One region of the Agromyces sp. NPDC058110 genome, then DNA from elsewhere that is predicted to be linked to it. Evidence: riboswitches for the same ligand, from Rfam matches in the RefSeq annotation. Region 1 holds a riboswitch; the other holds the start of a gene.
What was found. A riboswitch is a leader RNA that binds a small molecule or an ion and turns the genes downstream of it on or off. The one in region 1 is predicted to bind thiamine pyrophosphate.

Region 1 (5,378 bases):
GCGCGCCGCAGCCCTCGATCACGAGGGCCCGCCCCGGCAGCACGTGCGTGATCGACGAGGGGCGACCGAGCACCCAGTCCCAGCCCTGCCGCCGTCCGGGTTCGCCGCTGAGCCAGGGTCGAACGAGCTCGCGCTCCACGTGCCGCACCGCCGGCTCGAGCCCGTGCCAGCCCGGGTAGACGTCGTCGAGGCGCACGAGATCGGGCGCACGACCGGGCCAGTCGGCGATGAGCAGGTCGGCGAAGGTCGACTTGCCCGCGCCGCTCGGTCCGTCGATCAGCACGAGAGGCCGGCGGATGCCGCGAAGCGCCGCGCGCACCTGCGCGAGCGCAGCGGCGGGCACGCGGGTCGTCATGCCCACCGCGTCACGACCACACCACGTTCCAGCTGCCGGTCACGACGGCGACCGTGGCCGACAGCGCCGCCACGAGGCATCCGACCCCGATGACGCCCCACTCGACGCGCCCGAAGCGGGCGGTCCTCGCCCACGTGCGCTCGCCGGCTGCGCCGAAGCCGCGTGCCTCCATCGCGGTCGCGAGCGTGCTGCCGCGCCGGATCGAGAGCACGAGCAGGGCGAACGCCTGCCCGACGAATCGTACGATCGGCCCACGATCGGCGATGCCGCGTGCACGCCTCGCGAGGTCGAGCGTGCGCCAGTCGTCGATCGACGAGCCGACCAACCGGAGCGCAGCCAGTGCGCCGAGTACGAAGCGTGCAGGCAATCGGAGGGTCTGGGCCAGGCCGTCGGCGAAGTCGGTGGGGTCGATCGTCAGGAACAGCACCACGGCCGGGAGCGCGATGGCGATGACCCTGGCCGTCGTCGCCAGGCCGATCTGCACCGACCCCTCGGTCACGTGGATGAGGCCGAAGTCCCAGAGCGTCGCACCCGACGGCGCACCGTAGAGCACCATGCTGAACCCGGTGAGCGGGGCGGCGATCCACACCGGCAGGGTTCGCGGCGACCAGAGCAGCCCGCCCAGCCCGACGAGCGCGAACACCACGATCTCGCACAGGATCGCGACGCTCGCCGAGACCACGTCGAGCGTGAGGATCAGCACGATGCTGAGCGGCACCGTCGCGGCGACCTTGGCGACGGGGTTGACGTCGCCGAGCGGAAGCCCCGGACGGACGCTCGCGATGCTCATCGTGCGCCTCCGGAGCGACGCGCACCGGCCGGCGTCGACTCGTCGAAGCGCCCGGGCCGCAGGGCGAACCGGTCGTCGGCGATCGACTCGACGAACGCTTCGTCGTGCGTCACCGCGACGATGCCGACCCCGTCGTCGCGGAGTGCGACGAGCAGTTTCGCGAGCTCGCGCCAGGTCGTCGCGTCTTGGCCGAACGTGGGTTCGTCGAGCACGAGCAGGCGGGGCCGGGTGGCGATCGCGGTCGCCACCGACAGGCGTCGCTTCTCGCCGCCGCTCAGCGTGAACGGGTTCGCGCCGGCGAGGTGCTCGAGGCGGAGCGACGCGAGGAGCTCGTCGACGCGATCGCGGCGTTCGCGTTCCCCGAGCTTCAGCGCACGCGGTCCGACTTCGAGCTCGGCGCGGACGGAGCCGGTGAGGAACTGGTGCTCCGGGCTCTGGAACACCGTGCCGATGCGCCGGAGGAGGTCGCGGGAGCGCCACCGCGACGGTTCGCGGCGAAGACCCTGCGCGAGCCGCTCGGTCGCCGCGAGCGCCCCGCCGATCGGTGGGAGCAGGCCCGCGAGCGTGAGGGCGAGCGTCGACTTGCCGACGCCGTTCGGACCCGAGATCGCGAGCACCCGCCCGGCGTCGACCCGCACGTCGATCGCGCGTTGCACCGGCACGTCGGGGGTGCGCGCGATGTCGAGCCCCGCGGCCTCGAGCAGCGGATGCCGGTGGCCGGCCAGCGGCTCCGGTGCACGCCACGGCACCTCGTCGGGCAGCCAGACGCCGGCCGCGCGGAGCTCGTCGGCGCGCTCGGCGAGCACCGCGTCGGGGCGTCCGTCGGCGAGCACGCCGCCCGCGGCATCGAGCACCACGACGCGATCGACGACGGGCAGCCAGGTCGCGACGCGGTGCTCGACGACCACGAGCGTGGCGCCGGTCGAGTCGGCGACGGCGGCGACGGCGTCGCGGACCTCGCGCACCCCGTCTGGGTCGAGGTTCGCGGTCGGCTCGTCGAGCAGGATCAGGCCGGGGCGCATGGCCAGCACGCCCGCGAGCGCGAGTCGCTGACGCTGCCCGCCGGAGAGCTCTGCGGTCGCGTGGTCGAGCGGCAGGCCCAGTCCGACGGCGTCGAGGGCTGCGCGCACACGGGCCCAGATGTGCTCGCGCGCGACTCCGAGGTTCTCGAGTCCGAACGCGACGTCGTCGCCGAGGCGCGCCATCACGATCTGCGAGTCGGGGTCCTGCAGCACGAGCCCCGATCGGCCGCGAGCCGCGGCCGGGTGGCGGCCGTCGACGAGCAGCTCGCCGAGCGTCTCGCCGTCGTCGTCGCCGCCGAGCACGCCGGCCAGGCCGTGGAGGAAGGTGGACTTGCCCGCGCCGGAGGCACCGAGCAGCAGCACGCGGTCGCCGGGCGCGATATCGAGGTCGAGGCCGCGCACGGCGGGGGCACGCCGACCGCCGTGGCGCCACCCCCAGCCGCGCGCTCTGACCGATGCGGCGGGCGATGATGTCTCGCCGGGCACGACGGCTCAGACCTCCCGGAGCTCGCGCCCGGCCGCGAAGCGGTCGAGTGCCCCGGCACGGGCGAGCCCGCGCACGGCGAGCCACGAGAGTCCGCCGGCGATGAGCGCACCGCCCACGACCGCGGAGACCGTGTAGATCGTCGCGAACGCGGGAGCCGCGCCCGCGTAGTACAGCACGAGATCGTTGATCGCCATCGCGAGTCCGGCGCCGGCGCCGGCGAGCAGCGCGACGGGGAACCGCCAGTTGCGGTACAGGAAGATCGCGAAGACGAGTTCCGCGCCGAGGCCCTGCACGAGGCCGGACTCGATCGTGAGCAGGCCACCCCACTGGCTGCCGATGAGCGCGGAGACGACGGCCGCGACGAGCTCGGTGTAGAGCGCGGCGCCGGGCTTGCGGATGACGAGGCCGCCGAGCACGCCGGCGATGACCCAGAGCGCGGCCGGGGCCGCTTGGAGACCGGGGAGCAACGCTTCGATCGGCGCCGAGATCGGCCCCCACACCACCCCCCACGCCCAGAAGACGACGCCGACGGCCACGCCGATGACGCTCGCGACGACGATGTCGACAACCCGCCAGCGCAGGCGCGGCGAGGTCGTGACGGTGGTTCCGGATGCCGCGGCGGTCGCGGCGGATTCGGTGGACGTGTTGTGCACTGGCGTGCCCTTTCGATCGAGGAAAGCGGCACGGGATGTTGAGATGTGAATGCCTCCCTGCGCTGGCATGATCCAGATCAGGTTCGACGGTCGAAGGTTGAGAACCTTCCTCTCAGCCCGGCTCACCGGACTCCCGTGTTCGTGCACCAGCGTACACGCCGGCGCGACCGCTCAGCGCTTGAGGGCGCGGATCACCGATTTGAGGGCGTGGCCGACGACGAAGACGAACGGCGTCGCGACCAGCACGAGCCCGATCAGGTTCGCCTCGAACTTCACGCGGCCGCCCTCGCCCACGTAGGCGCCGAGCGGCACCGAGAGTCCGCCGCCCCCGCCGCCGCTTCCGCTGCCGGTGAAGTTCGACGTCGCGTCGCCGCTGCCCGTTCCGCCGCCGAACCCGTAGTACCCGAGGGCGACGGGCACCACCTCGACGCCGTCGATCTCGATCTTGTCGCCGTACGCGGTCTTCACCCCGACGCCTGCGACGCGTTCCGCCAGGTCCAGTACGAGTTCAGCCATGACGGCCACGCTACCCGTGCGGCGTGCGCGCTACCAGCCCCAGCCCGCTGCGGTCGGGTCGAACGGGGCGTCTCCCTCGCCCGACCCCGTGCGCTGCCGATCGCGAGGCTCCGACCGATCGGCGGCGCCACGCTGGGCATCGGCCCCGCGGGGCGATCGCCGCTCGCGGTGCACGAGCGAGGCGGGCCGCACTGCACCCCGGCCGAACTTCGCCGCGACCTCGTCGATCGTGCGTTCGGCGTCGCGCCATTCTTCGTCTGGGTCCCAGAGCATCGCTCCCGACCCCGACTCGCGCAGGTTCTCGGCGCGAACGCCGATGAGCCTCACCCGTTGGCCGTCGCCGACGAGTCCGACCAGCGCGTCGGATGCCTCGTCGTAGATGCGCCGTGCGACATCGGTCGGCTCGGCGAGCGTGCGCGAGCGCGTCAGGGTGCGGAAGTCGCCGTACCTCAGCTTGAGCGAGACCGTGCGCGCGACCAGACCGGCCTTGCGCAGGCGGACGGCCACGTTGCCCGAGAGCTGGAGCAGCTCGCGCCGGATCTCGACCGGGTCGACGAGGTCGTGCCCGAACGTCTGCTCGTGCCCGATGCTCTTCTCGACCCGCGCGGTGTGCACCGCCCGGGGATCTTCGCCACGCGCGAGCTGCGCGAGCCTCGTCGCGAGGGCGGGCCCGACCGCGCGCTCGAGCGCCTCGGGCGGCATCGAGGCCACGTCGCCGACCGTGCGCAGCCCGAGTCGCTGCAGCGACTCTTCGGTGACCCGGCCGACGCCCCAGAGCGCCGAGACCGGAAGCGGGTGCAGGAACGCAACCGTCTCTGTGGCCGGCACGACGAGCATGCCGTCGGGCTTGGCCCGACCGGATGCGACCTTCGCGACGTACTTCGTGGCCGCGACGCCGATTGAGCAGGTGAGGCCGGTCTCGGCCTGCACGCGCTCGCGGATGGACCACGCGATCTCGGCCGGTGATCCGTGCAGACGACGCGCCCCCGACACGTCGAGGAACGCCTCGTCGATCGAGAGCGGCTCGACGAGCGGCGTGATGTCGCCGAAGATCTCCATCACGCGCTTGGAGTAGCTCGAGTACGACGGGTAATCGCCAGGCAGCACGATCGCGTTCGGGCAACGCTGCAGGGCGACCGACATCGGCATGGCCGAATTGACGCCGTACCTGCGTGCTTCGTAACTCGCGGCCGCGACGACGCCGCGACCGGCCGTGCCGCCGACCAGCACGGGCTTGCCGCGGAGCTCGGGGCGCGACAGCAGTTCGACCGAGACGAAGAAGGCGTCCATGTCGACGTGCAGGATCGGGGTCGCCGAATCGTCGACCGGCCCGGTGGTGACCTGCCTCGACGAGCCGTCCTGCTTGCTCACGGTGCGACCCTACCCGCAGCCACGGTCATGCGAATCGTCATCGCGGTTCCGGCTCCTGGTGACGTTCGTCAGAATCCGAAGTCGCCACCGAAGTCGACGCCGAAGTCGCCCCCGAGGTCGCCCCCGAAGCCGTCGGTACCCGACGCCTCGGTCGAGCCCGCGGCGTCGGTCGCGCCCGAACCCG
Region 2 (5,378 bases), on a different contig from region 1:
ACGCATGACCCGCATCGCCATCAACGGCTTCGGCCGCATCGGCCGCAACGTCGTCCGCGCCCTCGTCGAGCGCGGCTCCGACCTCGAGCTCGTCGCCGTCAACGACCTGACCAGCCCTGCCGAGCTCGCGCGCCTGCTGAAGTACGACACCGCGGGCGGCCGGTTCGGCAAGTCGGTCGAGGTCGACGGCGACGTGCTCGTCATCGACGGCCGCCGCGTCAAGGTCCTCGCAGAGCGCGACCCCGCGAAGCTCCCCTGGGGCGAGCTCGGCGTCGAGCTCGTGCTCGAGTCGACCGGCCGCTTCACCGACGCCGAGGCCGCCAAGGCGCACATCACCGCCGGCGCCAAGAAGGTGCTCGTCTCGGCCCCCGCGAAGGGCGCCGACTCCACGCTCGTCTACGGCGTCAACACCGACGCGTACAACGCCGAGACCGACGTCATCGTCTCGAACGCGTCGTGCACCACGAACGCGCTCGCACCGCTCGCCAAGGTCCTCGACGACCTCGCCGGCATCGAGCACGGCTTCATGACCACCGTGCACGCCTACACGCAGGACCAGAACCTGCAGGACGCCCCGCACTCCGACCCGCGTCGTGCACGCGCGGCCGCCGAGAACATCGTGCCCTCGTCGACCGGCGCCGCGAAGGCCATCGGCCTCGTGCTCCCGAACCTCGACGGCAAGCTGAACGGCGACGCCATGCGCGTGCCGATCCCCGTCGGCTCGATCGTCGAGCTCAACGCGACCGTCTCGAAGGAGGTCACGCGCGACGAGGTGCTCGCCGCGTACAAGGCCGCCGCCGAGGGCCCCCTCGCGGGCGTGCTCGAGTACTCCGAGGAGCCGCTCGTCTCGAGCGACATCGTCGGCAACCCGCACTCGTCGATCTTCGACTCGGAGCTCACCCGCGTCGACGGCAAACACATCAAGGTCGTCTCCTGGTACGACAACGAGTGGGGCTTCTCGAACCGCGTCATCGACTCGCTGACGCTGCTCGCGGGCTGACCTCGCGCTGAACTCCGAAGGGCCCTCCGTCGACGCGGAGGGCCCTTCGGCATGTCATGCGCTCGGCAGGACCGATCCGGACGCCGCGGCCGGCACGCGCGAGCCCGCGGGATCCGTCCCGGCGACGGGCCGGGCGAGCGCCGCACCCGCGATCGCGAGCGCCGCCGCGACGACCATGAGCGCCGCGACGGGCCACCAGTGCCCGGTCGCCGCCACGAGCGCAGCGGCGAGCAGTGGCGCGAGCCCGCCGCCGACGATCGCGCCCGCCTCGCGACCGATCGTGAGGCCCGAGTAGCGCACGCCGGGCTCGAAGAGCGAGGCGAACCAGACCGGCTGCACGCCGTCGGCCGCCGAGTTCACGACGCCGATCGCGAGCGCGACGGCGCCGATGACGAGCGCGGCCGATCCGCTGCCGAGCGCCAGGAAGAGCGGCACGGCCAGCACCGCGAGCCCGACGAGGGCCGCGATCGTGAGCCGGGCGGGCCCGATGCGCTCGCCGACCGTACCCCACCACGGGCACAGCACGACCGCGAAGGCCGCGCCCGCGAGCAGGGCCGTGAGCGTCACCCACCGCTCGAAGCCGAGCGTCGTCGCCGCATAGCTCAGGCAGAACACCGAGACGACGTAGAACGTCGTGTTCTGCCCCGCCCGCACGAGGAACACCGCGAGCACGTTGCGCGGCGCGCTCCGCAGCACCGAGACGAGCGGATGCCGCGTGGTGCGGCGCTCCTCGAGGAGGGCCATGAACTCGGGCGACTCCTCGACCCGTCGGCGCAGCACCACGCCCACCGCGACGAGCACGATGCTGACGAGGAACGGCACGCGCCAGCCCCACGCGAGGAACGCGTCTTCGGCGAGCACCGCCGTGAGCACCGTGAACGCGAGGTTGCCGACGATGAGGCCCGCGTAGAGCGAGCTCTGCACGAGCCCGCCGCGTCGCCCCGCGCCGCCGGGTGCGGCCTCGACCGCGAGCAGCGCCGCACCGCCCCACTCGCCGCCGGTCGCGGCGCCCTGCACGAGGCGCAGCAGCACGAGCAGCAGCGGGGCGACGACGCCGACCTGCGCGTAGGTCGGGAGCAGGCCGATGAGCGTCGACGCGACGCCCATCACCACGAGCGTGCCGAGCAGCACCGGCCTGCGGCCGAACCGGTCGCCGAGGTATCCCGACACGAGACCGCCGAGCGGCCTGGCGAGGAACCCCGTCGCGAACACGGCGAACGAGAGCAGCACGCCCGTCGCGGCGTCCTCGGCGGGGAAGAACACCGCGGGGAACACGAGCGCGGCCGCCGTGCCGTACAGGAAGAAGTCGTACCACTCGAGTGCGGTGCCGATCGAGGCGGCGGCGACCGCGCGTCTCGCTCGGGCCCGCACGGCGGGTTGCAGCGCCTCCGCGTCGGCCGGGCCGGTCTGCACCGGCGGGTGGGCATGGTCGATTCGGGCGCGATCCATCATCGCGACATCCCTTCGCTAGTCCGAACTAGATCAGGTTCGACGGGTGTGATCTCAGCCGCGGGCCCGGTCGGGCAGGTGCGGCACCCCGTGTCACTGCCCGCCAGCATAGCCACGCGGCACCGATCGCCGTTCCGTACGTCAGGACATGACGACGAGCGGATGCCGCGTGGCCGACCTCGGTGCTCGGATCAGACGTCGACGCTCGGCACGAACACGCCGGGGCCGGGCGTTCCCGCGATCCAGTTCGGTGCCATCGGCAGCACGACCCCGGTCTCGAACGCGACGATGAGCGCGACCATCGCGTAGGCCATGATCGCGAACGTCGTGACGCCGAGCACGAGCCCGGTCGTGGCGACCCATGACCGGGGCTGTTCCGCGTCGCGGAACCGCTGCGCGCCCATGAGCGCGAACCACACCGCGAAGCCGCCGAAGAAGGCGACTCCGGCGACGCGCCCGAACTCCGCGGCGAGCGGAACGGTGAACGCCACGATCAGCGAGGCTGCGCCGAGCACGAGCCCGACCCACGCGAAGAAGCGCGCCCATCCGACGCCTGCGGTGTGCTCGTAGGGGATCATCCCCTCGATTCCACCATGCCGATGTCGGCGGAATGCGCCAGACTGACCCGGTGACGCGCCGTGGCTTCTTCCTCTTCGCCGCGCTCGGCATCGCGTGGGGCATCCCGTACCTGTTCATCAAGATCGCGGTGAGCGAGCTCGAGCCGGCGATGGTCGTGCTCGGGCGGTCGGGCCTGGCGGCCGTGCTGCTGCTGCCGCTCGCCCTGTTCCGGCACGAGGTGCTCGCGGTCGTGCGGCGCTGGAAGCCGATGCTCGCCTACACCCTCGTCGAGATCGTGCTGCCGTGGTACTTCCTGAGCTCGGCCGAGCAGCACCTGCCCAGCTCGACCGCCGGACTGCTGCTCGCCGCCGTTCCGCTCGCCGGCGTCGGCATCGCGTTCATCATGGGCCGCCCCGAACGCCTCTCCGGCTCGAACTGGCTCGGCATCGCCGTCGGCATGCTCGGCGTCGCCGCGCTCGTGGGCCTCGACGTCGCGGGCTCCGACCTCGGGGCGGTCGCCGAGATGGCGGTCGTGGTCGTCGGCTACGCGCTCGGCCCGGCGATCCTCGCCCGGTGGATGCCCGACCTGCCCGGCATCGGCGTGGTCGCGATCTCGCTCGCCGCGGCGGCCGTCATCTACGTCCCGGTCGTGTTCGCGACCTCCGCGTGGCCCACGGCCTGGCCGTCGACCGAGGTCGTGGTCTCGATCGTCGTGCTCGCCGTCGTCTGCAGCGCGCTCGCGTTCATCCTGATGGTCGCCCTCATCGGCGAGATCGGGCCGGTCAAGGCCACCGCCATCACGTACGTCAATCCGGCCGTCGCGATCGCCGCCGGCGTGCTCGTGCTCGGCGAGCGCATCACGGTCTGGACCGTGGTCGGCTTCGTGCTCGTGCTGGCGGGGTCGTACCTCGTCACGCGGCATCGACGCGAGCCCGACCCGGCACCGGGGCCCGAGGGCGTGTCGGCGGCGTCGACCGACCTGGCGGAACCGCCCGAACCGGCGTCCGACCGGCAGGCAGACGGGTGATTCTGCTCTCAGCGGATCCGCGCGACATCCGGGCGACCGCTGGGTAGCCTCGCGACATGGACGCGAGCCTGCTGCAGACGACCGAGCGGATGACGCGGCGCGGCGCCGAACGCGAGCGCACGCCGCTCTGGCGCGAAGCGCTCGGGGCGTTCCTGCGTCGCGAACGACTCGAGCAGCAGCGGATCCTCGCCGACGTGGCCGGCGCGGCCGACGTGTCGACCCAGTACCTCTCCGAGATCGAGCGGGGCCGCAAGGAACCCTCGAGCGAGATCCTCGCCGCCGTGGCCGAGGCGCTCGGGCTGACGCTCCTCGACATCGCCGCCGGCGTCGCCGACGAGCTCGCGCCCGACGAGGCCCGCCGGTCGCCGCGCCCGCTCGTGGTGCTCGACCTCACGGCGGGCGACCGGCGGTTCGGCGTGCAGACCTCGGCCCCCGTCGCCGGGTCGACGCACGCCGTCGTGCTCGCGGCGTAGCCCCCGCCTGCGCGGGCCCGCCTGCGACAGCCCGTCAGCGCTCGAGCACCGGCACGCGCTGCGCCGCGACGACGCGGTCGACGAGCCCGTACTCGACGGCCGCGGGGGCGTCGAGGATCAGCTCGCGATCGGTATCGTGCCGCACCTGCTCCGGCGTGCGCCCGGTGTCGTGCGCGAGCACCTGCTCGAGCTCGCCGCGCACGCGCAGCACCTCGTCGGCGTGGATGATGAGGTCGGGGATCGAGCCGCGACCCTGCGTCGACGGCTGGTGCAGCACGGCCCGCCCGTGTCGCAGCATGCCGCGCATGCCCGGCGCCCCGCCGGCCAGCAGCACCGCGACGGGGCCGCCGGCCTGGCCGACGCACGTCGTCGCGACCGGCGGGCGGATGTGCTGCATGGTGTCGTAGACCGCGAGCGCCGCCTGCGGCGAGCCTCCGGGCGAGTTGAGGTAGAGGTGCACGGGCGACTCCTGGCTCTCGGCCTCGAGGTGCAGCAGCTGGGCGATCAGCACGTTCGCGACGCCGTCGTCGATCTCGGTGCCGAGCGTGATGATGCGCTCGCCGAGCAGGCGGCTGTACACGTCGACCGTGCGCTCGGCGTTGCCGCGCCGTTCGGTCACGTAGGGAATGGTGTAGCTGCTCATGCGAGTGCCTCCTGTGCGGCAGCGGCGGCGGGGTCGGCGAGGCGGTGGCTCGCGGCATCCGTCTGGAAGCCGGGGCCGAGCATGCGCCCGCGCGCGCCGGGGTAGATGTCGATCGCGTCGTGCACGACCCGGTCGATGAAGCCGTACGCGACCGCGTCGGTCGCCGAGACCCAGCGGTCGCGCAGCGAGTCCTCGGTGATGCGCTCGAGCGGCTGGCCCGTGTGCTCG

Region 2: linked by a shared signal. The riboswitch ahead of ACFVS8_RS13540 (MFS transporter) and the one ahead of ACFVS8_RS03255 (ECF transporter S component) in region 1 are both predicted to bind thiamine pyrophosphate.

The regions. Positions count from the first base shown of each region.
Region 1 is NZ_JBHVTI010000001.1:664,563-669,940, forward strand. It holds gene ACFVS8_RS03240 (ATP-binding protein) at 1-355, opposite strand, end outside; gene ACFVS8_RS03245 (energy-coupling factor transporter transmembrane component T family protein) at 366-1,145, opposite strand; gene ACFVS8_RS03250 (ABC transporter ATP-binding protein) at 1,142-2,569, opposite strand; gene ACFVS8_RS03255 (ECF transporter S component) at 2,660-3,307, opposite strand; TPP riboswitch at 3,343-3,453, opposite strand; gene ACFVS8_RS03260 (hypothetical protein) at 3,479-3,823, opposite strand; gene ACFVS8_RS03265 (DNA polymerase IV) at 3,854-5,194, opposite strand; gene ACFVS8_RS03270 (hypothetical protein) at 5,263-5,378, opposite strand, start outside.
Region 2 is NZ_JBHVTI010000005.1:168,711-174,088, forward strand. It holds gene gap (type I glyceraldehyde-3-phosphate dehydrogenase) at 5-1,000, shown strand; gene ACFVS8_RS13540 (MFS transporter) at 1,055-2,449, opposite strand; TPP riboswitch at 2,443-2,550, opposite strand; gene ACFVS8_RS13545 (hypothetical protein) at 2,641-3,027, opposite strand; gene ACFVS8_RS13550 (DMT family transporter) at 3,078-4,034, shown strand; gene ACFVS8_RS13555 (helix-turn-helix domain-containing protein) at 4,091-4,507, shown strand; gene ACFVS8_RS13560 (ClpP family protease) at 4,542-5,150, opposite strand; gene ACFVS8_RS13565 (ClpP family protease) at 5,147-5,378, opposite strand, start outside.